DNA from 4 places in the Dechloromonas sp. ARDL1 genome. Region 2 is predicted to be linked to each of the others. Evidence: riboswitches for the same ligand, from Rfam matches in the RefSeq annotation. Region 2 holds a riboswitch; each other region holds the start of a gene.

Region 1 (6,998 bases), 1.9 Mb from region 2:
CCGCACAGATCAGCGAGAATCCGCCCGAAACTGGAGACGCCGCCGCGTTTGACGAAGAGGCAGGGCTTGCCGGTCCGCTTGCATTGCTCCTTCACGCGCCAATAGGCGTTGTGGCTGATGCAACCGGCCTGGCAGATGACCAGGTCGGCTGCCGCCAGCACGCCGTCGATGCGGTGCAGGCTTTCTTCCAGCCCGCCGTCGTGGTGCAGGAAACGCCCGCCCTGCCGCTCGACCGCATCGCGGTAGGCATCCATGGCGCCAGAACGACCGCCGACGCACAGTACGCACTTGCCGTAGAGGGATTCGGCGGCGTTTTCGCGTGACAGGTCGGCATTTGCAGGTTGCGTTGCCACAGTATCGGCGGTGCGGCCGCTGTTTTCGAGTTCGTCGAGCCGGCGGCGCAGGCGTTCCAGCGTTTCCGCCTGTTCGCGGCATTGGGCGACGAGCGCGCTGGCCCGGGCCTCGGCATCCTCGGCGCGGCGTGCCAGGGCTTGGCGTTGGCGCAGTTCGGGAACACTGTCGCGCAGCTTGGCCAGATCGGCCGACAGACGGGCGATACAGGCATCCCGCCCGGCCTGCTCGGCGCGCAATTCGGTCAGGCGCTCGCCCAGCGCGCGGGTCTCGCCGGCCTTTTCGTTGCGCGCCGCTTCGGCATCCTGGCGTAGGCTGTCGACCTGGCGGCGCAGCTCGGCATTTTCCGCGCGCAGCGCCTGTAGTGTCTTGAGATCGGTTCGCGTGCCAGTGCCGACCTGGTGCTGGATCATGTGGATGTCGCCGTAGATTTCGTGCTCCAGCAGGCTGTCGCAGGCCGGGTGCGTCCACGCCGCCCACAGGGCGCCGGGCAGCTCCATGCCGCTGGCGACGGCTTCCTGCCAATGGCGGCGCACGCCTTCCGCCGTTTTGCTGGCGGCGAAGCGGCGAACGATCAAGGCGTAGCGTTTTTCCAGCGTCTTGTGCAACAGCCCGGCGAGCGCCGTGCGGGTCTCGCAGGCACCGACGGCGGTTGTGTGCAGAACGAAGTCGCTGGTGTCGCGGGGCAGATGCATGACCTTGTGCATCAGGGGGCGCAGCTCATTCACCGCGAAGCAGGTGCCGATGACCGGGCAGTGGAATTTATGGGGAATTTCCCATAGGCGGCGGCGACGCGACGAACTCGCCGTTTCCGGCAATTCGGCCTGCGGACGCTTCAGGAAGCTGGCGTCAATTTCTGGGCCGAGGGCTTTTTTGGCGATGAACAGGCCACCGGCAACATGAAAGGGATGATCGAGCATGGTCAGGCTCCAGTGAGGGCGATTGGCTGGCTGACCGGGTTTCCCGGGGGGCTGGCTGGGGATATCAGGCGTGGGCGTTTTGGAAGATGCCGGTTTGCAGATGGTCGAGTGCTTGTTCTCGCGCCGCCCTCAGGCGCTCGCATTCGCCATGGGCGGTACGCAGGCCGTGGTTGAGGTCGCAGACCCGGCGGGCGGCGGCGATCAAGGCGTCGTTTTCGGCACGCAAGGCCATCAATTGCTGGCCGAGGGCGACGATGCTCTGGCCGTTCTCGAGTTCTTCCAGGCGCTGGCGCAATTGCCGGTTTTCTTCGCTCAGGCGATTGATGTCGTTGGTCAGCGCCACGGTCTGGCGAACGCCTCGGGTGGCTGCACGCCGCAGGGCCTGGCGGGCTTCGCGAAGGGCATTGCGCAACATGGTTTCCGTATCTTCTTCCGGGTCATCGTCTTCGCCTGATCGGGCGAGGACGCTGCGATCCTTAAGCGGGGCAAGCATGGCGGCTCTCCTGGCAGGACAGGCGGGCGCTGGCGCGTTCGCAGAGCTTGCGGGTGTCGTCGTCGACATCGTCCGCATCGCAGATTTGGTCGAGCAGGCGGGCGGCGTTGTGGGCCGAGTGGGCGCAGCCGGTTTCCTCGTGCAGCAGGAGAAGGCTCAGGGCGCCGGCCCAGATTTCGCGGGATGGCATGGTGCCTCCTTTCAAAACGGAAAGGCTGTCAGAAGCGCCGTGCCGAGGAGCAGGGCGGCAATTGAAACATGGGCGATCAGGCTGTTCATGGCACCTCCTGTAGATGAGAATGTTTCTCATCATAAGGGGTTTTTGCTTATTTGCAAATGGGAATTGTTATTATTTGTGACAGAGGGATTTTTCAAGTGGTTCGCAAAGCGCTGTTTGGGCGACTGGATACTGCCGCTAGTGCATAACAATTATTTGACTACTACCGGTAGTGTTCTTGTTGACACCGACCCGCAACGAACGGTAGTCTGAAAAAGTTGATGGTTCCCCGTCAGGGGATTAAAAGGGAATCCGGTGCCGGGCCGTAAGGTCTGAAATCCGGGGCTGCCCCCGCAACTGTCATCGGCGAGCGTTTCGCCATTCTAGCCACTGGTTCTTACCGGGAAGGCGGACGAAACGCGCTGAGCCGAGAGCCAGGAGACCTGCCGCAACGTCCTTCCAACCAACGATGGGGCGGGGTGTCCCTGACGAAAGGTTTTTGCGTGTTGCTGCTCGTCTTTGTTCGTGCGTCGTTTGCCGTCTCGGGCCTGGCCCGCGCCGGCGTTCGTCCTGCGTCCGGCACGCTCTTTCGATTCTCCGCCCCTCATCCCGGAGAGTCGTCGTGTCCTCGAACGTCCTAGCCCGCATTTCCGATTATTCGGCCAGCGAAACGGCGCTTGCCGCCCTGCAAGTCATCCGCCGCAATGGTGCCGTTGTCGCCTTCCATCCGGAGAAGATTTCGGTCGCCCTGACCAAGGCCTTTCTCGCCGTCGAGGGCAGCCAGAGCGCCGTGTCGTCGCGGGTGCGCGAAGTCGTCGCCCGGCTGACCGACACTGTCGTCCGCTCTCTGACCCGCCGCCTGCCGGATGGCGGCACCGTGCATATCGAGGACATCCAGGATCAGGTCGAACTGGCCTTGATGCGCGCCGGCGAACACGACGTCGCCCGCGCCTACGTGCTTTACCGCGAACGCCGCGCCGCCGAGCGAGCCGCGCAGGCGGAAGTGCAGGGCGTGCCGGCGCTGCATGTGACGGTCGACGGCGAGCGTCGCCCGCTCGACGTCGCCGCCTTGCTGAAAACCTGCGAAGCGGCCTGCGCCGGGCTGGGCGAGGGCGTGTCGGCCCGTAGCATCCTCGACCATGCGCTGAAGAACCTCTACGACGGTGTCGCCCTGGCCGAGGTCAGGCAGGCGCTGATCCTCGCCGCGCGCACGCTGATCGAACGCGAGCCGGGCTACAACTACGCTACCGCCCGCCTGTTGCTCGCTAGCCTGATGGACGAAGCCATTGGCCAGCCGGTGGAGCCGGACGCCACTGCTGCGGTGGTCCGCGACTATTTGCCGACATTCATCGCTCAGGGCATCGCCGCCGAGCTGCTCGACCCGCGCCTGAAGGACTATGACCTCGACCGCCTGGCCGCCGCACTCAAGCCGGAGCGCGATCACCTGTTCGGCTACCTCGGCCTGCAAACCCTGTACGACCGCTACTTCCTGCACATCGACGGTCGCCGCATCGAGTTGCCGCAAATCTTCTTCATGCGTGTCGCCATGGGCCTGGCGCTCAACGAGATTGACCGCGAAGCCCGTGCCATCGCGTTCTACGACCTGATCTCCAGCTTCGATTTCATGTGCTCGACGCCGACGCTGTTCAACAGCGGCACGCTGCACTCGCAGTTGTCGTCGTGCTACCTGACGACGGTGGCCGACGACCTCGACGGCATCTACCAGGCGGTCAAGGAAAACGCGCTGCTGCAGAAATACGCCGGCGGCCTGGGCAATGACTGGACGCCGGTGCGCGCGCTGGGCAGCCGCATCAAGGGCACCAACGGGCAGAGCCAGGGCGTCATTCCCTTCCTCAAGGTGGTCAACGACACGGCGGTGGCGGTGAACCAGGGCGGCAAGCGCAAGGGCGCGGTCTGCGCCTACCTCGAAACCTGGCACCTCGACATCGAGGAATTCCTCGATCTGCGCAAGAACACCGGCGACGAGCGCCGCCGCACGCACGACATGAACACCGCCAACTGGATTCCCGACCTCTTCATGCAGCGCGTGCAGGCCGGCGGCGAATGGACGCTCTTTTCGCCTTCCGACGTGCCCGATCTGCACGACAAGTTCGGCGCCGATTTCGCCGCCGCCTACGAAGCCTACGAGGCCAGGGCCGCCGCCGGCGAGATCCGCCTGCACAAGAAGGTGTCGGCCGTGCAGCTGTGGCGCAAGATGCTGACCATGCTGTTCGAGACCGGGCATCCGTGGATCACCTTCAAGGACGCCTGCAACCTGCGCTCGCCGCAGCAGCACGTCGGCGTCGTTCATAGCTCCAACCTGTGCACCGAGATTACGCTGAACACCTCCGACGAAGAAACCGCCGTCTGCAACCTCGGCTCAGTCAACCTGCTGGCCCACCTCAAGGACGGCGCACTCGACCAGGCCAAGCTGGCCCGCACCATCCAGACGGCCATGCGCATGCTCGACAACGTGGTCGATATCAACTTCTACGCCACGCCCAAGGCGCGCAACGCCAATCTGCGCCACCGCCCGGTCGGCCTCGGCATCATGGGCTTTGCCGATTGCCTATATGAGCTCGGCCTGGCCTACGCCTCGGCGGACGCCATCGAATTCGCCGACCGCAGCATGGAAGCCGTCTGCTTCCACGCCTATTGGGCTTCCACCGAGCTGGCCAGCGAACGCGGCCGTTATTCCAGTTTTACCGGCAGCCTGTGGGACCAGGGCATCCTGCCGCTCGATTCCATCGGCCTGCTCGAAGCCGGGCGAGGGGAGGCCGTCGAGGTCGACAGCAGCGCCCGCCTCGACTGGGCGGCTCTGCGCCTGCGCATCGCCACCCATGGCATGCGCAACTCAAACTGCGTCGCTATTGCACCTACCGCCACCATCTCCAACATCGTCGGCGTCTCGGCCAGCATCGAGCCGGCCTATCAAAACCTCTACGTCAAATCCAACCTCTCCGGCGAGTTCACCGTGGTCAACGAAGCCCTGGTGCGCGACCTGAAAGCGCTCGGCCTGTGGGACGAAGTGATGGTCGCCGACCTCAAATACTTCGACGGCTCGCTGGCCCGCATCGACCGCGTGCCGGAAGAACTGAAAGCGCGCTACGCGACAGCCTTCGAGATGGACCCGGTGTGGTTGGTCGAAGCCGCCGCCCGCCGCCAGAAATGGATCGACCAGGCGCAATCGCTCAACCTCTACCTGGCGCTGCCCTCCGGCAAGAAACTCGACGAACTCTACAAACTGGCCTGGAAGCGCGGCCTGAAGACGACTTACTACCTGCGCACGCTGGGTGCCAGCCAGGCGGAGAAAGCCGGCGGACGTGACGACGTGTTGGTACAGGAGGAGCCCAAGTTCTGCGCCATCGACAACCCCGAATGCGAGGCATGCCAGTAGGAAATGCCTCGCGCTCTTTTAACCCAACAAATCACAAGACAACAAGGGGGAATCACGATGTCAAATCAGTCCATCAAGGGGCTTCCCGGCGCACTGGTGTTTGGCGCAGTTTCCGCGCTCATGCCGCAAGCCACGTTGGCCGAAGGCAACACACTCGATACGGTGGTCGTCACCGGGCGTCGCGCCGAGGCACGTCTGGAAGACACGCCGCAGCGCATCGAGGTCATTACCAAGAAGGATATCGAGCGGACGCCAGCACGCGAGCTCACGGATCTGCTCAAGAAGAACACCAGCGTTGATGTCATCCAGTATCCCGGCAATCTCTCCGGCATTGGCATTCGCGGCTTCCGTCCTGAATTCTCCGGCATCAACAAGCGTTCGCTGTTGTTGATCGATGGCCGGCCGGCGATGGCCACCAATCTCAGCCTGGTCAACATGGACAACATCGAACGGGTCGAGGTACTGAAGGGGCCGGCCTCGGCACTCTATGGCTCATCCGCCATGGGCGGCGTGGTCAACCTGATCACCCGCGAGCGACGCGGCGAACTGGGCGGCTTCGCCCAGGTTGGCTATGGCAGTTACGACACTCGCGAAATCCGTGGCAGTGTCGGTGGAGCCTTGTCGCGCTTCTTCGATTTCGACTACAGCGGCTCCTATTTCGATCAGAACGACGACTTCAAGATGGGCGACGGCAATGTTCGTCCGAATACCGCCTACAGCCAGCAGAACCACGCCTTGCGCCTCGGCTTCAATCTGAGCGAGGACTGGCGCCTGCTACTCAGCAGCGACCTCTACCGGGGCCGTGATATCGCGACTCCGGGCGATCTCTCCAAAGGCACCAACGCCCAGAGCAACAAGGACATGGACCGCCAAGGCAACGACCTCAAGCTGACCGGACGCCTGGGGGCACACCGCCTGAGCCTGCGTGCCTTTGGCGGCGAACAGTCTTACGAGTCGTATACCAAGACCACGACGACCGCAGCCGACAAGAAATATCTGCCCTTCCGCAGTTTTGACGAGGTGCTTGAGTACAGCGGCTGGCAGGTTCAGGATCAATGGGCCTGGAGCGACTGGGGGATGACGGTAATTGGCATCGATCAGGAAACCGCCAGACAGACCACTCGCAGCTACCAGGCCAATGGCGCGCGCAAGGCGCCATCGAGCGCCAACAACCAGCGCGAGTCGCTGGGTTATTACGTGCAAAACGCGTTCTTCCTGAACGAGGGGAACACGACCATCGATGTTGGTCTGCGCCGCGATCAGATCACGACGAAAACTTTTGCCACCCCGTTGCTCACGAGTTTCCAGCCGGGTGAAGCCGAATTCTCGACAACCAACCCCAGCATCGGGTTCAAACAGCGCCTGATCGGCGATCTGCGCCTGCACGGTACGGCCGGCAAGGGTTTCGTGCCGCCCTCGGCAGGCGAGCTGACGGGTTCGGCGATCACCGTCAAGGCCCCCAAGAACGATGTCCTGTCTGGTAATGCCGGCTTGAAGCCGGAGTCCAGCGTGACCTGGGATCTCGGCCTGGAGTGGTCATCCGGCGGCGTGTTCGTCGATCTGACTGTCTTCCGTACCAAGGTCAGGGACAAGATCACCCGCGTCCAGATCGGCGAGGAT
Region 2 (6,998 bases):
TGGTGCGTACGGACACTAGAAATCGAGGTGAAGAAGATGGTCGCCATCGATGTGCCGAGTGCCAGATGCATGACTTCGCCCACCGGAAACGCCTGGGCGGTGAACACCATGACGAGCACCGGCACCATCAAGGACCCGCCGCCGATACCGAGCAGGCCGGCAAAAAAACCGGCGAATGCGCCAAGGGCAATGTAAGCCAGCCACCAGATCGTCATCGCAATCCCATCAATTGTTCGGTAATGAAAGCCCACTCGTCTGCAGCGACCGGCGTGATCGACAAACGGTTACCGCGGGCAAGGAGGCGCATGTTAGCAAGTTCCGCATGCGCACGCAGTTCGCCCAGTGACAGATAGCGTGTCTTGCGCACGAAACGGACATCGCGCAACAACCAGCGAGGCTTCTCCGGCGGGGATTTCGGGTCATGGTAAGGGCTGGATGGATCGAACTGGGTCGCATCCGGATAAGGCTCCGAACATACCTCGCAAATACCGGCAATACCGGGCTCGGCGCAACCCGAATGATAGAAGAGCGCCAGATCGCCGATTCTCATCGCATCGCGCATGAAATTGCGCGCCTGATAATTGCGCACCCCGAACCATGGAACAGTGCCCAGACGTGCCAGATCGTCGATGGAAACTTCATCAGGTTCTGACTTCATCAACCAGTACTGCATTGCTTGAATCCCGGAAATGAAAACGGGCGGCAGACGAATCTGCCACCCGTTTCTCTTACTGCAAATACAGGCCCCCGCGAGTGCCGTCAGGCCGGCATCCTGAACCTGGGTTCAGAGTGGCTGCTTTCCTCCCGCATCAGGCACACTCGATAAAGAGCGCGCACAACAGCGGTTTCAACGGTCCGCAACCGATGCCAATCAGCATTGGTTCAAGGAATGTATGGCCTTAACAAACACCGCAGGGAACACTCGGCGGGTGACGCCAGAAACGCCGGGAATCAGATGTCCAGACGTTGCTGAGGCGCCAGCACGGCATCCAGCCGCGCTCCCATGTCTCCGATTCTACGCTTCGTTTCGGAAGTATCAACCGCTTCCGCAAACTCTTTTTGCTCACCCGTTGCGGCTCCCGAAAGATGCTCGTGGGCGATGTTGAGCGCAGCCATGACGGCAACGCGTTCAGCGATGGTGTTCTTGGTACGCTGGGCGATCTCGCGCATCTTGTCGTCAACCAGATCGACCGCAGCAAGCAGTGCATCGCGCTCTTCGGGTGCGCAGGCGACACGGTACTCGCGCCCCATGATCTTCACGTCGAGGAAATTCGGCTCCAGACTCATCTCAGGCATCCTCGGGAATCTTGTCCATCAGGCCTTCGAGACGCTCGCGCGCAGCGGTCATGGTCTGACGCAAATGCAACCGCTCGGCCTCGGCAGCGACCATCTGGTTTCGCAAAACCTCGTTCTCGGCACGCAACTGGTGAACCAGGGCGATTACCTGCTCGATCTTGGCTTCAAGCGATTCAATTTCAGCGTTCATGGCGCGCACTATAGAGGCTAAAACGCCGCATGGTCAAGGACTAAGCCTTTATTCTCAAAGTGGTTTATAGCACTGTGCCGCAAATCGGCAGATGCCTCGGCGCCAAGATAAATGTAAAATGCTCGCCGTCTCAGGTGCTGCAGGAGGATTCTCCAACTGCAGTTAAACGGGAAAGCGGTGCGTCTCATAACAGACCATTCCGCTGCTGCCCCCGCAACGGTAAGCAAGTGCGGGCGTATCACGAGGCCACTGGGGTTTTCCTGGGAAGGCGATACGTCAAGACTTGCAAGCCCGGATACCGGCCTGACACGCCCATTGGAAGCGCCACGGGGAAGTGGCTTGTGCCCGCCCTCGGCCATCCCCTCGCGCTTTCCGTTCAATACTGATCCGGTATGCGGGGACGCCTGCCGGGAAAGGAAAGTCATGCATCCGATTCGTCATCGTGCTGCCGTTGCAGCCGCCATTTCCGTACTTGCCGGCCAAGCTCAGGCACAATCCAGCGAACTTGACACCGTGGTTGTCACTGCAACCCGTTTTGCTGAAGCTGATCCCAAGATTCCAGCCAACGTATCCGTCCTGACTCGCGACGATCTGCGTAATATTCCCGCCACAAACCTCCCGGAACTGCTTAAATCGGTTGCCGGCATCGAAAGCCGCCCTCTTTATGGCCCCTTGGGCATGGACGCCACTGTGGACATGCGAGGATTCGGTTCGACCGCAACCAGTAACACGCTGATTCTGGTCGATGGGATGCGCATGAACCCAGCCGACATGGGCAGCATCATCTGGTCGGCCATTCCACTATCCGGCATCGAGCGCATCGAAATCATGCGGGGATCGGGTTCGGTACTGTATGGCGACGGCGCCACCGGAGGTGTCATCAACATCGTCACCAACAAATCGGCAAAGCCGCGGGCAAATATCGCCGCCACGATGGGCAGCAGGCACTTCCAAAGCCTGTCCGGCGAATTCGGCACCGGTGGTGAAAGGGGATACTTCAATCTTTTCGCCAGCGAAGCATCGACCGATGGCTACCGCCAGAACAGCCAACAAGATCAAAAGGTGGCCAATGGCCGGGCGGGTCTCTGGCTGGGCAACGGGGAACTATTCGTCGACTATGCCGCCTATCAGGAATCGGCAGGACTGCCCGGCAATCGTCTGAGCGCCGCCTACCGGAACGATCCTCGCGGCACAGCAACACCGTATGACACGCAGGAGCGTGATGGCTACAAGATTCGTCCGGGTGTCAGCTATCGCTTGGGCAAAGACGTAACTATCGAAGCCGAAGTGGGCGTCGATCACCAGAATCTCAAGTCGAGCTATGTGAAATCGTCTTATTTCAGCGACCGTACTCGCGACACCGTTTCGTTTACGCCTCGAGTCCGTTGGCAACACGGCCTGATGGGACAACAGAGCGAAACCGTATTCGGATATGACTACTACGACAGCAGCGTCAGTTCGATCAACCGAGGAAGCCCCAACCAAGGGGCTGCGCAAACGAGCGCGGCCTGGTATTTCCAGAACATCACGAGCCTGACCTCCAATCTCAACCTGACAACCGGCTATCGTGAGCAAACCGTCCGGCAATCCGCCTACCAGGATGCCTACGCTCCCTGGTTCTCGCCAACCATGTCAGGCAACTCGACACGCACGCGCAGCGCCTACGACGTCGGGATCACCTATGCGAAGGAAACCTGGCGCGTCTTTGGCAAGACCGGCAAAACCTTCCGTTTCGCCAACACCGATGAGCTTTTCGGCTCCGATGCCTTTGGCACGCCTGTTTTTGCAGGTGATCTGCGCCCTCAACACGGCACCATCCATGAAATCGGCGGACAAATCCGTGGCTCGACAACATCGCTCAGGGCATCCCTTTACCGCCTCGACCTGAAAGATGAAATCGGCTACGACGGAGCCCTTTTCGCCAACACCAACTTCGCACCCACCCGCCGTGACGGAATGGAAGTCGAGGGTGATTGGCAAGTCAACGGCCTGCTGACCCTGAAGGCAAACTACGCCTATATTGATGCGAAATTCCGTGAAGGTGCCTACATGGAGAAGGCCATTCCGCTCGTCGCGCGCCATCAGGGCAACGTTCAAGCCATACTGAAAACCGGCAGCTTCGGGACTTACTCCGCAATAGTCCATCACACGGGCGAACGCCGTTACGGAAGTGACTTCGACAATACCCACGGCACCCTCGGCGGATACACAACACTGGATTTGCAAGCCACCTGGGACTTCAAACCCTGGCAAGTCAGCGCCAAGCTGATGAACGCTACCGATAAAAAGTACTCTCCGTTTGCCGGCTATTCTGCATTCAGAAGCGATACGTACTACTACCCAGCAGATGGCCGGGCCTTGTTCGTAACCGGCCGATACGCCTTCTGACACTGACGCAATGCCCACCCGCCAACGCGCCACCCTGATTCTCGCCAGCCTCGTGCTGTTGGCAGGCGTGAGTTTCGGATTTGCGCTGACGGCGGGTAGTTTCAAGGTTTCCTGCGCCGACGTGCTCGCCGCGCTGCTGGGCGGTGACGGCGGCGGTAGCGAGATCGTATTGCAGCTGCGCCTGCCGCGTGCCATTGCCGGCTTTGCCTGCGGAGGCTTGCTGGCGCTGGCCGGGGCGCTGATGCAGGTGCTGTTGCGCAACCCGCTGGCCGACCCTTACGTGCTGGGTATTTCCGGTGGTGCCGGGGTAGGTGCGATGTTCGCCATCATGATCGGTCTGCCGCTGCTCGGCATCGATGGGCTGGCTTTCGTCGGTGCCCTCGGCGCGATGTTCGTCGTCTTCGGGCTGGCGCACGGCGACGGCAGCTGGACGCAGACGCGCCTGCTGCTGACCGGCGTCATTGTCGCCGCCGGCTGCGGTGCGCTGGTCGCGTTGATGCTGGCCATCGCCGAGGAGCACAAGCTGCGCGGCATGCTGTTCTGGCTGATGGGCGACCTTGGCCAGAGCGCGCAGTGGTGGCCGGCCCTGCTCACACTGGGCGTCGCGCTGGGGCTGGCCATGCCTTTCGCCCGCGAGCTGAACCTGCTGTCGCGCGGCATGATGCAGGCGCAGGCGCTGGGCGTCGCGGTAGACCGGCTGCGCTACGCGATCTACCTGCTCGCCTCATTGGCAACCGCCGCATCGGTCACCACGGCCGGTTCGATCGGTTTCGTCGGCCTGGTCGTACCGCATCTGGTGCGCCTGGCCACCGGCAACGACCAACGCCTGCTGCTGCCGGCCTCGGTGCTGGCCGGCGGCTCGCTGCTGGTGCTCGCCGATACGCTGGCCCGCACGCTGATCGCCCCGCAGCAGCTGCCTGTCGGCGTCTTGACGGCACTGATCGGCGTGCCGGTCTTCCTCTTCCTGCTGTCGAGGCAGCCGAAATGAGCGCCCCACTGCTCGAAGCCCGGCAACTGCGCGTCGCAGTCGGCGACAAGACGATCATCGACCACCTCGACCTCAGTCTCGCGGCTGGCGAACGCCTGGCCATCCTCGGCCGCAACGGGGCCGGCAAGTCCACCCTGCTGTCGACGCTGGCCGGCCTGCGCAAACCCGCCGGTGGGGCGGTGCTGCTCGACGGCGAAGATGCGGCTTTGCTGCATCCGCGCCAGGCGGCGTTGCGCCGGGCCTGGCTCGGCCAGTTCCAGAACGACCCGTTCGGCTCGACCGTGCTGGAAACCGCACTGACCGGGCGCCATCCGCATCTCGGGCGTTGGGATTGGGAAAGCACGAAGGACGCAGACCTCGCCCGCAGCGCCTTGCGGGCGGTCGGCCTGGCCGGCATGGAAGGGCGCCAGATCCATACCTTGTCCGGCGGCGAGCGCCAGCGCCTGGCCATCGCTACATTGCTGACCCAGGCGGCGCCGCTCTACCTGCTCGACGAACCGCTGTCCCACCTCGACCTCAACCACCAGATGGCCGCCCTCGAACTGTTTGCCGGCGCGGCGCGCGACGGCGGAGCCGGCGTCGTCATGGTCCTGCACGACCCGGCACTGGCCCACCGCTTCTGCGACCGTGCCCTGCTCGTTTATGGCGATGGACAAACCAGCCTGGGTACCGTCGACAACATCCTGACGGCGGCAACGCTGTCCGAACTCTACGGCTACGGCCTGCGGCAGATCGAAGATCGCGGCCATCGCTGCTTCATCCCGGAATAGAAAAATGACCGTGACCCACGAACAACGCATGCAGAAAAAGAAAGCCGTCGTCGATGACAAGATCGCGGCAGCGCAGGAAGAGCGCGGCGTGCTGGTGATCAACACCGGCAACGGCAAGGGCAAGTCGAGCGCGGCCTTCGGCGTCGTCGCCCGCGCCTTGGGCCATGGCCTGAAAGTCGGCGTCGTCCAGTTCGTCAAGGGCCGCTCGGATACGGGCGAGGAAGCGTTCTTCCGCCGCCAGCCGGATGTGCAATGGCACGTCGGCGGCGAGGGCTTCACTTGGGAAACCCAGGACAAGGAGCGCGATGCGCGGGCCGCACAGGCCGCCTGGGAAGTGGCCTGCGGCCATTTGAGCAATCCGGAGATCGGCCTCGTCGTGCTCGACGAAATGACCTACGCCTTCAAGTACAGCTGGCTCGATCTCGAGGCCGTCATCGCCAAGCTGCTGGCGCGCCCCCTGATGCAGCACGTCGTCATCACCGGCCGCGCCGCTCCCCAAGCCCTGCGCGATGCCGCCGACACGGTAAGCGACATCGGCATGGAAAAGCATGCCTTCCAAAGCGGCATCAAGGCCATGCCCGGCCTCGAATTCTGAAGCCAGTCCGATGAAAACCCTGTGCCGCCTGGCCCTGTACGGCCTGCTCTGCCTGATCGTCACGGCCAGGGCCGGCGACATCGACCTGCCGTCCGAAGTCCGGGCCGAAGCCAGTATTCAACGCGGCGAACGCGATGGTTACTGGGAAAAAGTGCTGATCGTCCGCCTCCCCGAGGCACGCCGAACGCTCTCCACGTCCGACGGCCTGCTTGATGCCCGCGCCGCGATCAACCACGCCGGCCACCCGCAACTTTGGCACAAGCTGGGCATTGAGTTCATGGGCCGCGATGGCCGCGGGGGCAAGGCTTACAGCGAATACATCCATGCCGGGACGGCGCGCCGCCTGCACCTGGATAAATCGGCCGTCGCCCACATGGCTACCGCCGCCGACATGGACAATCTGGCGGTTGTGACCCGGCGCCACGGCCCGCTGACCGTCACCGTACTGGCCACGGCCGGCACCAAGTCCAATGCCATCCGCACGGGCGTCGATGCCGGCACCTACATCGAAGGCAGCGAACCGGCCGGCACCATCAACCTGTTGGTCCTGACCAACATCCGCCTCACCGACGCTGCGCTGTCCCGCGCCCTGATCACGATCACCGAGGGCAAGACGGCCGCCCTGCAAGACCTGCAGGTGCCCAGCACCTATACGCCGACGGCGCAGGCGACCGGAACCGGCACCGACAGCATCATCGTCGTTTCCGGTACCCAGGGGCCTCAGGCCAGCTACACCGGCGGCCACAGCCGGATCGGGGAACTGATCGGCAA
Region 3 (6,998 bases), 600 kb from region 2:
TACAGATCACCGCCCGCAAACGCGGATCGGCAAACATCGCCCGCTCCGCCGCCAAGGTATAGCGATGCCACGGTGACAAGGCCGTACCGATACGGCCAAGCAGGCTCTGCTGGCGACTTCGCTGCTCCAGCCAGGCGGCATGCACGCCGTCGCCGGCGCGAAAGATGTCGCACCCGGCAATCCGCTCATGCGACTGCACGAGATCGAAACGTTCGCGCGCCAGCGTCCGCTGCACGCAGCGGGCAAACGAGCGATCGCGCCCAAGGCGGCCAAGGTACGGCGGCGCACACTCGATCACCCCATGCTTGAGCTCGCCCCCCGACCATTTGCGGGTAATCAGCGTCAGCGACAAATCGTCATTCTTGCGCATCAATGCTTCCAGGGTCGTCGCAACGAAGCGCTCCGCCCCCCCGAACGGGTTATAACGCTGGCGAACCAACGCAAGCCTGATGGTCATTCCCCACCCCCGCCCGCTTGATGCAGCATCGCCTGCGCCGCCAGGAATACCTGATCGACGGGCAACGAGACCAGGCAATCGCTGACCTTGCCGCCGCCGCAGCCATCCACGCCGCAGGGGCGGCACGGATGCGCCGTGCTGGCCACGACGCGGCTATTCGCACTCCACGGCCCCCACTGCTTGTCGCCGGATGGCCCGAACAGCGCCACGGTCGGCGTACCCACCGCCGCCGCGATGTGCATGGGTGCCGAATCGACGCCGATGAACAGTTTGGCCGCCTGGGTCAGTGCCGCCAGCTCCTTCAGCGATAACTGGCCGGACAGGCTTAACGCCGGCTTGGCCAGCTTCGCCTGGATGGCATCCAGCATCTTCTTCTCATCGTTGCTCGGCGCCGCCGTCAGCACCACCGTGTGGCCCGCCGCCTGCAGCCGCTCGACCAGCGCCGCCATGCGCTCGACCGGCCAGCATTTGAAGAACCAGCGCGAAGCCGGATGAAGATGAATGAAATCCTTGCCCTGCAGGCCAAAGCCGGCCAGATGCGCCGCCACGCTTGCCTCGGCTGGAGCCCCCGGCACCAGCGTCAGACGCCGCTCATCCGCCCCCGGCTGGATGCCCAGCCGGCGCAACGCATCGAGATTGGTCTCGACCATGTGGCGCAGCGGGTTGTGCATCGCCTGAATGTGCGTGAAGCTCTGCTTCCAGCGCTTGCTCCGCCCGCGCACCGCCGGACCGACCGCCCAGCGTGGCTTCAACAGCCGGCACAGCCAGGCACCGCGCCAATGCTCGGTGAGATGGATGATCAGGTCGTAACCCCGAGCCTTCAAGGCGTTATACAGCGCCAGCTCGGCCTTGAGCTGGCCCATCGCCCCCAACTGCTTCCACTTGCGGTCGATGGTATGCACCTGCGCGATGGCCGGATGCAGCGTCACCATCTCGGCCGTATCGGCATAGACCAGCGCGTCGATCTCGGCCTGCGGCGCACGCGCCTTGAGCACCGAGAACACCGGCGAACTGACCAGCACGTCGCCGTGATGGCGCAGCTTGATGACCAGCGCCCGACGGATTTCGCCGACCGGGATGGCGTCGCGCAAGGGATTGAAGTTTTCCATGGCCGGCATTCTACTAGCTCGCGGCCTTGTAGCCATTCACGCCGCTTCAGCGCGGCACATCGACCACCGTGCACGAACCGTAGGCAAAGTTCAGTTCCGTCCAGCGTTCCGGCGGCAGCCCCTGCCAGTGGGCGAGCAAGGTGCGGATCACCCCGGCATGGGTGACGATCACCGCCTCCGGCACGTCCAGCGACGCCACGAAATCGAGCGCCCGCCGCTGCAAATCGCGCGGCGACTCCCCGCCCGGCGGCGTATACCCAGCCACATCGGCCGCCCAGGCATCGAGTTCGGCGCGCGGAATATCCTCCCAGCGCTGGCCCTCCCAATCACCGAAATGCATCTCGGCGAGGCGGTGGTCGATGATGGGTTGCGGGTGAAGTTTTGCGGCTAGGGCGCGGCAGCGGATCAGGGGGCTGGTCCACACTGGCAGTCCGGCCGGTAGCTTAGCCAGCAGCATGGCGGCCGCCGAAACCGCATTTTCCGCCGGACAATCGACCCGGCCATAGCAGATACCGGTATCGATCAAGGGCGTGGGATGGCGGATTAGGTGGAGGTGCATCGAAGTAATTTACAAACTATTGAGTCGGTTTTCGCCCCAATACCGACGGTCAAGCCTTTGGGAAACTGACCTTCAACTAAATATGTCTCATCAAAATAGACCAAAGAAGGGTGGCGACAATGCCGAATATGCTGATTGCTACCATCCAATTGATCTTGCTTATGGTGCGCCGACGTTCCGAATTTACGGTACCCATATCCTGACGAAATTGTTCCACTTCCTTAAGTGCCTTTTCAGGGTTGCTGAGAATGCCACCTGCGGATGAATTTGGGTCTTTATAGTGATCGAGAAATTCATGAACTCGCCGGGCAGCCTGATTAAACTCATTTGAGAACATCGGGTTCCATTCATGGCTCATGCCAGTATTTTGTTGCCAAAGGAGCCTAGCGATTGCGTAAACAGTCTCTGGCTCTTCACTTGCCCCATTCAACGGTATGGGAATTACTTTTCGTTTTAGAACGCCAAGCCCAAAAACAGCCAATACCCTATCCGTCCAATGGATGTGGCCAACTCCTTTGGCGTAGTTCTCAACTTGAAAATTCAGCGTATTAGTTGTAGTGCCTCGAAGCGTGATCTGTTGAAGATTTATTCCACCAACTTCGCACCATGGAACAATTCCGTGTAATGGCGTTTGAAAGCCACGGATACTGAGCACCAGAGCTGGTTTTCCCATGCCGGGGAATATTCGAAATAAAGCAAGAAAAACAAATGTGGCCAATAAGACGCTACCAACAAACATTCCCCATCTGGGTTCGGCGGCAGAAGCGGAAGAGTAAGCAAACAAAACGCTCGCGATTAGCATTAGAAATGTAATCAGAACATTTGTGCTGCTGGTTTTCACCTCCAGGGATTTTCCATTTTCCCAAGGAGCTTTCGCCAGAGCTTCGACCCGAAATTTTATTTCCTTGGCATGTTTCTCTTGGAGTAATTTCTCTCGACGCTTATCTAAAGAGTACGCAAAATAGCTAATGGCAGCTCCGGCAAGCCCAATTGCCAACATAGCGGGATACTCGCGTGCTAAGGCTATCCCTATCCCGAGCAATAACAATCCGATGACAGCTAAGAGAAGCGCGAAAAATTTGATCATATACAGGACATTGCTTACGGGTTGGGTAGCCGCAAAAGTTGAGGTTACAGATTGATACCAAAGTCATGCATTAAATCACATGGGATACCAACTGCTTTTCTTCTCGTTCGAGTTAATTGTGGCTGTCTGCCGTGAAGCAGACTTCTGGATGGCTGATTGTGGCCGAATCTCGACATCCGCTATACAACGGCGTTAAGACGCAAACGCCACCCAGTTCGCCACCAAACCCAGATAAAACCCGATCTCGGCCACCTGCTGCACCGCCCCCAGGCAGTCCCCGGTATACCCCCCCAGCCAGCGCCGGAATTTCCCGACCAGCCATAGCGTCGCCACGGCAGCCAACGCAACACCGGCCAGCACTTTCCACCACGGCAACAACACCAGCGGCGCTGCGGCGAAACACAACGCGACGAGCAGATTGCCGCCGGACATCCGCGTCGCCAGCGGTCTGGCCTTGCTCGACGCGTCTTCGCGCACGTAGTCCATGGTCGCCAGCAGCATCGTCGCGCAGAAGCGGGAGACGGCGTGGCCGGCAAGCAGGGCGACGGGGACCAGCGCCGGGTCGAGCGACGTGAGCAGCACGAACTTGCCGAGCAAGGCCAGCACCAGCGCGACGACGCCGTAGCTGCCGACGCGGGAGTCCTTCATGATGTCGAGGATGCGTTGTTTTTCCCAGCCGCCGCCGAGGCCGTCGGCGGTGTCCGACAAGCCGTCTTCGTGGAAGGCTCCGGTCGCGTACAGCGTCGCCGCCATCGACAGCAGGACGGCGACAGACTGAGGCCACAGGTGCAGGGCCAGCCAATAGACGAGCGCGCCGATGCCACCGACCAGCAGGCCGACAGCCGGGAAGTAGCGGGCCGAGTGGTTGAGCGCCTCGGCCGAATGCCCGACCCAGCCGGGTACCGGCAGCCGCGTGAAGAAGCGGATGGCACCGAAGAAATATTCCAGTTCGCGACGGATCATGTTGCAGCCCTCGATTCCCGCCCACGCCTCAGGCAAGCCTTGAGACGGGCGGGGGTTTGCCTGGGTAAGCGGCTTATTCCTTGTCCGAGACGCCGGCCGATTCGAAGCTGGCCATCTCGTTGAGGAAATTCACCGCCGCCTGGACCAGCGGGTAGGCCAGCGCGGCGCCGGTGCCTTCGCCGAGGCGCAGGCCGAGATCGAGCAGCGGTTCGGCGCCCATGGCGAGCAGTTGCGTGCGGTGGCCGGCTTCGGCGGAGCGGTGACAGAAGACGCAGTAGTCGAGCAGGGCCTGGGCGAGGCGCGAGGCGACGAGCGCCGCCGAGCCGACGATGAAGCCGTCGATGAGCAGGACCATCTTCGCTTCGGCAGCAGCGAGCATGGCGCCGACCATGGTGGCGATCTCGAAGCCGCCGAATTCGGCGAGCACGGCGAACGGATCGTTGTCGCCGCCGCCGTTGCGGTAGCGCAGCAGCGCCTGTTCGAGCAGGTCCTGCTTGCGGGCGAGGCCGGCGTCATCCAGACCGGTACCGCGCCCGACGCATTCGGCCAACGGCAGGCCGGTCAGGCAGTGGGTGAGCAGCGAGGCGGAGGCGGTGTTGCCGATGCCCATTTCACCGAAGCCGACGACGTTGCAGCCGGCCGCTGCCAATCCGAGGACGATGCCGGCGCCCTGCTCGATGGCTTGGGCGCACTGGGCGACGGTCATCGCCGGTTGCTCGATGTAGTTGGCGGTACCCGGTGCGATCTTCAGATCGATGAGCCCTTCGCGCTCGCCGCCGAAATCGTGCGCCACGCCGGCATCGACCACCGACAGCCCGAAGCCGTTCTGGCGGGCGAAGACGTTGATCGCCGCGCCGCCGGCCAGGAAGTTCTCGACCATCTGCCAGGTCACGTCCTGCGGGTAGGCCGACACGCCGGCCTTGGCAGCACCATGATCGCCGGCGAAGACGAGCATCTGCGGGTTGTTCAGGCTGGGGGTCAGCGTCTGCTGGATCAGACCGATTTTCTTGGCCGTCTTTTCGAGCAGGCCGAGCGCGCCGAGCGGCTTGGTCTTGCGGTCGATCTTGTGCTGCAGGGCGGTGTCGATGTCGCGGTTCGGGGCCGCGATGTTGAACTGGTGGTCAAACGAATGCATCCGATTCTCCAAAAGCAAAAGGGCCTCGCGGCGACGTTGTCCAAACGCTGCCGCGAAGCCCTGTCCACAGGCTTCCATTTTCAAGAAACGCCAACAACATGAAGCGAAGCGTTCCTGGCTAGGCGCGCCGCTGAAGGCAGTACAAAAAGTACGGCAAGGCAGCACAACGACGCCAGGATCATTTTGTTGGCGTTTTCGACACGTCTTCTGGCTCTCGGATCGTCCGTTCGCCGCGCCTTCCCGCCGGGTCTGTTTCCCCTTGGCAGTGACATCTTGCAGCGACCGTCCCCGATTACAGCGGCGGGCCCGCCCCGGAATTGAGTCCAACTCGCACCGGGTTCCGTATTGTCGAAGCGGCGATTATAGCGGTTGCCGCCCTGCCCGCCTTCACCCACAATGCCGCCCATGAAAGAACTGATCCTCGGCGGCGCGCGCTCGGGCAAAAGCCTGCTCGCTGAAAAGCGCGCCCAAGCATCCGGACTCAAGGTCATCTACCTTGCCACCGCCCAGGCCCTGGACGGCGAGATGGCACGCCGCGTCGCCCACCATCGCGAACGGCGACCGGCCGAATGGGGCTGCGTCGAGGAAACCCTGCACCTGACCGACCGCCTGCACGACCTGGCCGCGCCGGATACCTGCATCCTGGTCGATTGCCTGACGCTGTGGCTGTCCAACCTGCTGTTTGCCGGAAAGGCCGCCGCGCAGGCCGAAGCCGGCGAGGCCATCGACTGCCCGCTGTTCCGCACGCAGACCGCAAACCTGATCGAAGCGCTACCAACGCTGCCGGGGCACATCATCCTCGTGTCGAACGAAGTCGGCTGGGGCATCGTGCCCATGCACCCGGTTTCCCGCCTGTTTGCCGACGAACAAGGCCGTTTGAACCAGCGCGTCGCCGCCGTCTGCGACCAGGTAACGCTGGTCAGCGCCGGACTGCCGCTGCAGCTGAAACCCCGCTGAGATACCGGCTTGTACCGCCGGTCACCCGACCGGCGGCAACGGTTCCCTCCTCCCGCCGGCCGGCGTATGCTTGCGCGCAAAGGGACAACCGCCATCGGCAATATAACGATATGCAAAAGCTGCTCGACATTCTGGCGTCAGGCATCCACGACGCAAAAAATCAGCTGTTCCAGGCCGAGTCGACGCTGATCGAGGCGGAAAGCAAACACGGCATCGATCTCGGCGAAGCGCGCTACGCCATCGAGGCCGCTGCCCAGCGCCTGTCGCGCACGCTGACCGCCTACCGGCTCGGGCGCCACGACCAGGCGCTGGCCGTCGTGCCGACCGTGGTCTGCGACCTTTGCGACGAGGTTGCCCTGGCCCAGCGCCATCACCTTGCCGCCGCGCAGATCCGGCTCGAAATCGACTGCCAGGCCTTCGACGAATGGCCGCTCGACCGCGACCTGCTGACCGACATTCTCAACAATGCTGTCCAGAACGCCGGGCGTTTCGCCAAGAGTTGCGTCCGCCTCAGCGCGGCGATGGACAACGGCGGCTTGCTGCTGCGCGTCGAGGATGACGGCCCGGGCTACGCGGAACTGCCACCGGCCGGCGGCACCGGGCTCAAGCTGGCCAAGACGCTGGCCGCCCTGCATGCGCGCAAGGAGCGGCACGGCCACCTGCATCTGGACAACGGCGGTCCGCTTGGCGGTGCTCGCTTCACGTTGTGGCTGCCATGAGCAACCTCTACG
Region 4 (6,998 bases), 200 kb from region 2:
GACGATCGCCACGATCAGCGTGAATGCCATGCCGTGCTCGAAAAACCCTGCCGTCGCCGGCACCAGAAAGGTGGCCAGGGCACAACTGCCACCGACCAGCAGCCCGAAGGCGTAGCGCCGATGCAGGTAGCGCTCGGCGTTGTCGGAAGTCAGCCCGACCCGTTTGATATGCGCCTCGTAACGGGACATCGCCAGCGTGACCAACAGCACGAAGATCATCCAGCCGACCGCCCAGTCCCGCGCCAGGCCGGCATGCACCAGGACGACAACGAACAGGCCCGAGGAGGCGGCAATGCTGAGCATGTTTCCGGCGGCGTGATCGAAAAACGTGCCGATGCAAATCAGGCGAAGACGTTCTTCGAACGACAATTTCCGGTCCGCCTCCCCAAAAGCGGGCCGCAACAACAGATCGTGAGACATGAATGTCCTCTTGTGGTTGATTCAATGGCGCCCCTCAAGCCCGGGGGCGGTTTCGATTCTATGCCAATCGCAAAACCAGAAATACTTCGCTCAGGCAACCTGTCGTACGCCACCCAGCGCCAGCCAGCCACGTAGCACACGATAGCCGACCCACAGGCCGAGCAGGACGATCAGGATCCAGGCGATGGGAATGCCGATGATGGTGATGATCAGCAAACCATAAACCACCAACCAGAGCAGCGTGAACCAGAAGGTGCGAATCTGCCAGACGAAGTGGCTTTCCAGCCACGTGCCGGCGACGTCGCTGCGCTTCAGGTAATTGAGGAAGACGGCGACCAGCGATGGCAGGCCGAAGACGAAACCGCCGGCGACGGTTGCCGACGAGGTGACGCCGATGACCACGGCCACGGCATGCAAACCGTAGATGACATGGGTCAACTGGACCAGAGACGGGCGAACACCACGCAGATCGGGAGAGGGGACAGGCTCGTTCATAACGATTACTCCGCCAGTTTCTTTTGCATGAGCAGCGCGTTGCCGGCTGCCGGATCAAGCACGTAGGGCGCGAAACCCGCCCGCCGATAGGAGGCCATCGCCCGCATGTTGCTGGAAAGAACCTCCAGCGTCAGCTTGCAGCAACTGAGTTCCCGGGCGCGCGTTTCGGCCCAGGCCAGCAAAGCCTGGCCGATCCCGCGCCCACGGTGTCCTGCGCGCACGATGAGATCGTGAACATTGAGCAGCGGCATGGCCGCGAAGGTGGAAAAGCCGGCAAAGCAGTCGATCATGCCGACTGCCTCGCCATCCAGCCAGGCCAACGCGCCATGGAAGCCGGGCACCGCCTTCAGGGTGTCGACCAGATGGATCTTGGCGTACGCTGAAAGACCATCGCCGCCACCCATCGGATCACGAGCGTAGTGATCGAGCAGGTCGAGAAAGGCCTCGACGTGGCTCAGGTCGGTCAGATCAGTCGGGGTGATGACAAGACGGGCATGCATGGTGGGTGATGCCAGATGGCTGAGAAAAGCACCATATTAAGCGCCCGCCCGCCACGGCTCAACCCATCGCGAAAACGGTCTCCGTTCCCTCGTCCCAGCCATCCCACAGAAAATCGTCGGCCCTGGCGTCGGCGATCAGGCGCAGGGCGTAATTGACCTGCTCCTTGTAGAACTCGCAGAAGGCGCCGGTCCTGTCCATGCCGCCGTTCATCTCGAAGGCTTCAGCCGGGCACGGCGAACCGCAGAAATGACGGATCGCGCAATCGCCGCAGGGGCTGAAACGGTCGACATCACGGCTCGTCACTTCGCGGAAGGCAGCTGAATCCAATGCCGCCTCGACGCCACCGGTCAGCAGGTTGCCGCCGTTGAAGCGCGGCAGGCCGATGAACTCGCTGCACGGATAGAGGCTGCCGTCGGCAGCCAGTGCGAAAAAGGCACGACCACCGCCGCAGGGCGAAATGTCGCACATCAGGCGACGCGCCGTCGGGGCCAGGATACCGATCAGGATATTGGCGAAGTTGGCGACCATCAGTTTGCGGCCGGTTTCCCGGTACAAGGCGTGGGTGCGGTCCAGCGCGGCAAAGAAGGCCTTGGCCAATTCACCGTCGGCCGGCTTGACACCGCGTGCCCCGGGCAGCGTGCAGCGTACGGTGTTGAGCATGCAGGTCGGTACTTCATGGGCGTGGAACAACTCGACCATATCGGTCAGGTAAGGCAGGTTCTCGGTCGTGCAGGTCGTGATGACGCTCCACGAGCCGTAACCGCGCAATTTTTCCATCGCCCGCAGCACCTTGGCGTGCACGCTCTTGCCGCCCCAGGTCAGCCGGGTGGCGTCGGTGATCTCCGCCGCCGGGCCGTCGAGCGACAGGCCGATGCTGACATTGCGCGAAGTCAGGAAATCGAGCGCCGCGTCGTCGAGCAAGGTGCCGTTGGTCTGCACGCCGAAGACGAAATCGTCCCTGAAAACATCGATCGCTGCGAAAACGGCGGCCCGATTCATCAGCGGCTCGGCGCCGTGGAAGATGGCGCGCGGCTTGCGGCCTTCCGGCATCACCGAGCGGAAGTAGTCGCGCAACTTGCCCAGCGAGGTGAGCAGGGTGCCGACCGGCATGTGCCTGCCGGCGCTGCGCTGGCTATCGGGCAAGTAGCAGTAGGTGCAGTCGAGATTGCAGCGCTCGGTCGGGTTCAAATAAACGCCGGAGGGCTTCAGGGCGAAGCGCAGGGCATGCAGTTCCTGGCGGAATCCCTCGGCTTTTTCGCGATAGGCGGCGAGCGTCGCCGGATCGAGTCCCGCACCGACCTTGTTCTTGTCGACCAGCGCCCAGAATGCGGTATCCGGGTCGGTCAGCGCGGCGTAGGTCGCGTGCCCGATGTCCACGGGCTGGAAATGCGGGGGGCGCGTCGCCCCCTGGGGCAGTGCCGCGGTCATTTAGCCGCCTTCCGGTCCATCAGCACATAGTGCGAGAGGCCGATACCATCCGGATTGCAGCGCTTGCGAATGGCGATGGTCGGGATGGCCGGCTGTGCCTGCAGCGTGGCGCTGGCCTGGGTTTCAATGGTGCCGGGTGCGACTTGAGAAACGATCTGGGACATTTTCCACTCCTCGGGAAGACAAAAACAAAAAGGGCCCCGGCTGAGTACACGCTTGTCACATGCGCTCAGCCGGAGCCCTTGCCTTGGCTCCAGTCAGGAATCGAATCGTCTTCTGGCTTCCGGATCAGCCGAAGCGCTGCGCCTTCCCGGCGAGGTAAGCCTCGCAAGTGGCTGGTCTGGCGACCGTGCAGTCTTCGTCCCCGGTTACAGCGGCGGGCCCGCCACGGATTCGCACCGTGTTCCGTATTTCGATTCCAACAGGAGGGCGGATTCTCTCAAAGCCCCGAACAGCGGGTCAATTCGTCCTAAATATCTAGTTCCTGCCACATGGCATCGACGCGTTTTTTGACGTCGTCATCCATGACAATGGGCCGCCCCCACTCGCGATTCGTCTCACCCGGCCACTTGTTGGTCGCATCCAGCCCCATCTTGGAGCCGAGACCGGCGACCGGCGAAGCGAAGTCGAGGTAGTCGATGGGCGTGTTGTCGACCAGCGTCGTGTCGCGCGTCGCGTCCATGCGCGTCGTCATCGCCCAGACCACTTCCTTCCAGTCACGGATGTCGATGTCGTCGTCCACGACGATGATGGTCTTGGTGTACATGAACTGGCGCAGGAAGCTCCAGATGCCGAACATGATGCGCTTGGCGTGGCCGGGGTACTGCTTCTTGATACTGACGATGGCCATGCGGTACGAGCAGCCCTCGGGCGGCAGGTAGAAATCGACAATTTCCGGGTACTGCTTCTGCAACAGCGGCACGAAGACCTCGTTGAGCGCGACGCCGAGCACGGCCGGCTCGTCGGGCGGCTTGCCGGTGTAGGTGCTGTGGTAGATCGGATTGCGGCGCATGGTGATGCGCTCGATGGTGAATACCGGGAACTCGGCCTGCTCGTTGTAGTAGCCGGTGTGGTCGCCATAAGGGCCTTCCATGGCCATCTCGCCGGGGTTGATCACGCCTTCGAGGACGATCTCGGCCGAGGCCGGCACCTGCAAGGTCGAGCCGAGACACTGGGTGAGCTCTGTCTTGCCGCCGCGCAACAGGCCAGCGAACTGGTATTCGGACAGCGAATCTGGCACCGGCGTCACGGCACCGAGGATGGTCGCCGGATCGCAACCAAGCACCACGGCCACCGGGAACGGTTGCCCCGGGTTGGCCAGCTGGTGGTCGCGGAAATCGAGCGCGCCGCCGCGATGCGCCAGCCAGCGCATGATCACCTTGTTCGGCCCCAACACCTGCTGGCGGTAGATGCCGAGGTTCTGGCGGGTCTTGTGCGGCCCGCGCGTGACGACCAGGCCCCAGGTGATCAGCGGCGCGATGTCGCCCGGCCAGCAGTGCTGGATGGGCAGGCGCGACAAGTCGACGTCCTTGCCCTCCCACACCACCTCCTGGCACGGCGCATTCGACACCCTCTTCGGCGCCATGTTGAGCACCTGCTTGAGGATGGGCAGCTTCTCCCAGGCGTCCTTCAGGCCCTTGGGTGGTTCCGGCTCCTTGAGATAGGCCAGCAACTTGCCGACCTCGCGCAGCGCCAGCACCGATTCCTCGCCCATGCCCAGCGCCACGCGCTGCGGCGTGCCGAACAGGTTGGCGAGCACCGGAATATCATGCGCCCGGCCCTGCGTCGTCGGCTTCTCGAACAGCAGCGCCGGCCCGCCGGCGCGCAGCACGCGGTCGCCGATCTCGGTCATTTCGAGATGGGTATCGACCGGCATGCCGATACGCTTCAGATCGCCGGTCTTTTCCAGTTGCGACATGAAGTCGCGCAGATCATGGTATTTCATCGCGTACGGTACGAAAAATGGCAGCCGACACAGGCCGCGGTCAGTTTGGGTAACTGGGCCAGCGCCTTGTCGCGATCGCCGGTCTTGGCGACGGCGGCAAATTCGCTGACCGCCTTGTGACCATCCATGCCGATACCGTGCATGGCCGGCGGCATGTGCGGACCGGGACGAGCGTCGAAAGGCTTGCTGCGGTGCTTGCCCATGGCCGAGACGCCGAGCTTGGCTTCCGCCACCTCGCCGGCCTCGCGCACCTTTCCTTCGGCCATCAGCGTCAGCACCTCGTTGACGGCTACCAGGTTGTCGAGCATTTCCTGACGCAAGACCTCCTGCGCCGGCTCGGGCAGCTTGGCCAGTTGGCGCGCATCTTCGGCCATGGCTAGCGTCGAGGCCAGGGCCAACAGGGAAAACAGGGCTTTCATCAGAGACTCCTTCCGGAAATCAGGAAATCGAGCGCGATACCGGCGAAGATGGCGGCACCGACCCAATTGTTGTGCAGGAAAGCCTTGAAGCACGGCATGCGCTCGCGGCCCCTGATCCAGGTGTAATGCACGCCCATGATGCCGGCCGCAACGGCCAGCCCGGCATGAAAGGCCCAGCCCAGATGCAGGCTGTAGCCGACCCAGCCGATGACGCCCAGCGTCACCGCATAGCATGCCATTACCGCCGCCACGTCGTAGCGGCCGAAGGTGATGGCCGAGGTCTTGATGCCGATCTTCAGGTCGTCATCGCGGTCGACCATGGCGTATTCGGTATCGTAGGCGACCGCCCAGAAAACGTTGGCGAGCAGCAGCCACCACGCCTCGGCTGGAACGCCGCCCTGATGCGCTGCATAGGCCATCGGGATGCCAAAGCCGAAGGCGATGCCCAGATAGGCCTGCGGAATGGCCAGAAAACGCTTGGTGAAGGGGTAGCTGGCGGCGAGAAAGAGGGCCGGTACGGACAGCCAGATGACCAGCGGCTTGCCGAGCAGCAGCACCAGTACGAAGGAGGCGACGCACAATCCTGAGAAGAGCCACAGCGCCTCGCGGGTACTCACCTTGCCCGCCGTCAGTGGCCGCTCCTTGGTGCGTTCGACGTGCTTGTCGAAATCGCGGTCGGCGAAGTCGTTGATCACGCAGCCGGCAGAGCGCATCAGCACGGTGCCGAGCACGAACACCCAGAGCACCATGAAATCCGGACGCCCCAGGGCTGACAGCCACAGGGCCCACAGCGTCGGCCAGAGCAGGAGCATGATGCCGATCGGCTTGTCGAGCCGCATCAGCTTTTCGTACAGGTCGAGTTTTTCCTTGAGCGCAGTCCAGTTCATCTTTGGATTCTATCGCGGGGCCGCATACTCATTGCGCCGTCTGACGGCGGGCCTGCTGCCAGGCCACCACGGCCTGCCCGGAATGGGCGAGAATGGCCTGATAGTGCGCTTCCGGCAGCGCATGGCGCAACGAGGCGAACAGTTGCTGCGTGCCGTCCTGCGCCAGTGGTGATTCGGGCGCCTTGTCGGAAAGCAGGCAAACCTGGATATTAGCCAGCGCGTCGGCCACCAGGCGCCAGCCCAGTTCCGGCATTTTCCGGTCGAGCGCCACCATCAGGCTGCCCAGCGTCTGCACGATGGCCTCGACCTGCTCCGCCGACTCGGATGCCGCCATGGCATGCCACAGCGCCATGTGGATGCCACGCCGCAGATCGACCTTGAAATCGATGGCATCGCTTTCGACAGCCTCGATCTGCTCGAAATATTTCTGGAAACGGCTTTCCTCGCGCGCATCGAGACGCGTGCGCAAGCCACCGATCAAGGCCGTCAGCGGATGGATGGCAGTCAACCCAAAAGCCTGCGTATAAGCCAGGCCCCACTGGTCGAGGCCGCTGATCAACAGGGCCAGGCGCAAGGCGCGGGCATCGTCATCGCCGCCGGCCCGGCACCAGTTGGCACACTGCGACGCTACCTCGCCCAGCACACCCACATCGGGAGCCCCATCGTTCGACACGGCCTGGCGGAATACCCCGGCAAACACATCCTGCGCCATGCGCGCGGCCAGGCGCTGGATATCGGCATTGGCCAGGGCGGCCAGTTGATCGGCGGGAATTTGTGCGGCAGTCGTCATGTCGAAGGCAGGCAAACGTAAAAAGCGGCATTTTACCGGGCCGCCAGGCTACCCGCTGCCAAAGCTAGGCCACATCGCGGGTATCATCCACAAAAAACACCAGCCCAGGGCTC

What was found. A riboswitch is a leader RNA that binds a small molecule or an ion and turns the genes downstream of it on or off. The one in region 2 is predicted to bind cobalamin.
Region 1: linked by a shared signal. The riboswitch ahead of AB6Q56_RS10570 (ribonucleoside-diphosphate reductase subunit alpha) and the one ahead of AB6Q56_RS20000 (TonB-dependent receptor) in region 2 are both predicted to bind cobalamin.
Region 3: linked by a shared signal. The riboswitch ahead of cobT (nicotinate-nucleotide--dimethylbenzimidazole phosphoribosyltransferase) and the one ahead of AB6Q56_RS20000 (TonB-dependent receptor) in region 2 are both predicted to bind cobalamin.
Region 4: linked by a shared signal. The riboswitch ahead of cbpA (modified peptide precursor CbpA) and the one ahead of AB6Q56_RS20000 (TonB-dependent receptor) in region 2 are both predicted to bind cobalamin.

Annotation. Positions count from the first base shown of each region.
Region 1 is NZ_CP168939.1:2,146,291-2,153,288, reverse strand. Features, by position in the region: gene AB6Q56_RS10585 (DUF2325 domain-containing protein) at 1-1,271, opposite strand, end outside; gene AB6Q56_RS10580 (hypothetical protein) at 1,336-1,764, opposite strand; gene AB6Q56_RS10575 (hypothetical protein) at 1,748-1,954, opposite strand; cobalamin riboswitch at 2,247-2,446, shown strand; gene AB6Q56_RS10570 (ribonucleoside-diphosphate reductase subunit alpha) at 2,604-5,378, shown strand; gene AB6Q56_RS10565 (TonB-dependent receptor plug domain-containing protein) at 5,436-6,998, shown strand, end outside.
Region 2 is NZ_CP168939.1:4,038,335-4,045,332, reverse strand. Features, by position in the region: gene AB6Q56_RS20025 (sulfite exporter TauE/SafE family protein) at 1-221, opposite strand, end outside; gene AB6Q56_RS20020 (EVE domain-containing protein) at 212-673, opposite strand; RNA gene ssrS (6S RNA) at 741-921, opposite strand; gene AB6Q56_RS20010 (cell division protein ZapA) at 952-1,287, opposite strand; gene AB6Q56_RS20005 (hypothetical protein) at 1,289-1,486, opposite strand; cobalamin riboswitch at 1,602-1,807, shown strand; gene AB6Q56_RS20000 (TonB-dependent receptor) at 2,000-3,874, shown strand; gene AB6Q56_RS19995 (FecCD family ABC transporter permease) at 3,885-4,862, shown strand; gene AB6Q56_RS19990 (ABC transporter ATP-binding protein) at 4,859-5,632, shown strand; gene cobO (cob(I)yrinic acid a,c-diamide adenosyltransferase) at 5,637-6,227, shown strand; gene AB6Q56_RS19980 (adenosylcobinamide amidohydrolase) at 6,238-6,998, shown strand, end outside.
Region 3 is NZ_CP168939.1:3,437,928-3,444,925, forward strand. Features, by position in the region: gene AB6Q56_RS17060 (glycosyltransferase family 4 protein) at 1-457, opposite strand, end outside; gene rfaQ (putative lipopolysaccharide heptosyltransferase III) at 454-1,566, opposite strand; gene cobC (alpha-ribazole phosphatase family protein) at 1,613-2,125, opposite strand; gene AB6Q56_RS17075 (hypothetical protein) at 2,202-3,212, opposite strand; gene AB6Q56_RS17080 (adenosylcobinamide-GDP ribazoletransferase) at 3,405-4,175, opposite strand; gene cobT (nicotinate-nucleotide--dimethylbenzimidazole phosphoribosyltransferase) at 4,249-5,310, opposite strand; cobalamin riboswitch at 5,491-5,720, opposite strand; gene cobU (bifunctional adenosylcobinamide kinase/adenosylcobinamide-phosphate guanylyltransferase) at 5,707-6,267, shown strand; gene AB6Q56_RS17095 (sensor histidine kinase) at 6,378-6,986, shown strand; gene AB6Q56_RS17100 (response regulator) at 6,983-6,998, shown strand, end outside.
Region 4 is NZ_CP168939.1:4,241,784-4,248,781, reverse strand. Features, by position in the region: gene AB6Q56_RS21025 (response regulator) at 1-420, opposite strand, end outside; gene AB6Q56_RS21020 (DUF4870 family protein) at 511-915, opposite strand; gene AB6Q56_RS21015 (GNAT family N-acetyltransferase) at 921-1,415, opposite strand; gene cbpB (peptide-modifying radical SAM enzyme CbpB) at 1,474-2,844, opposite strand; gene cbpA (modified peptide precursor CbpA) at 2,841-3,008, opposite strand; cobalamin riboswitch at 3,097-3,300, opposite strand; gene ubiD (4-hydroxy-3-polyprenylbenzoate decarboxylase) at 3,314-4,789, opposite strand; gene AB6Q56_RS20995 (cytochrome C) at 4,786-5,208, opposite strand; gene ubiA (4-hydroxybenzoate octaprenyltransferase) at 5,208-6,095, opposite strand; gene AB6Q56_RS20985 (hypothetical protein) at 6,124-6,885, opposite strand.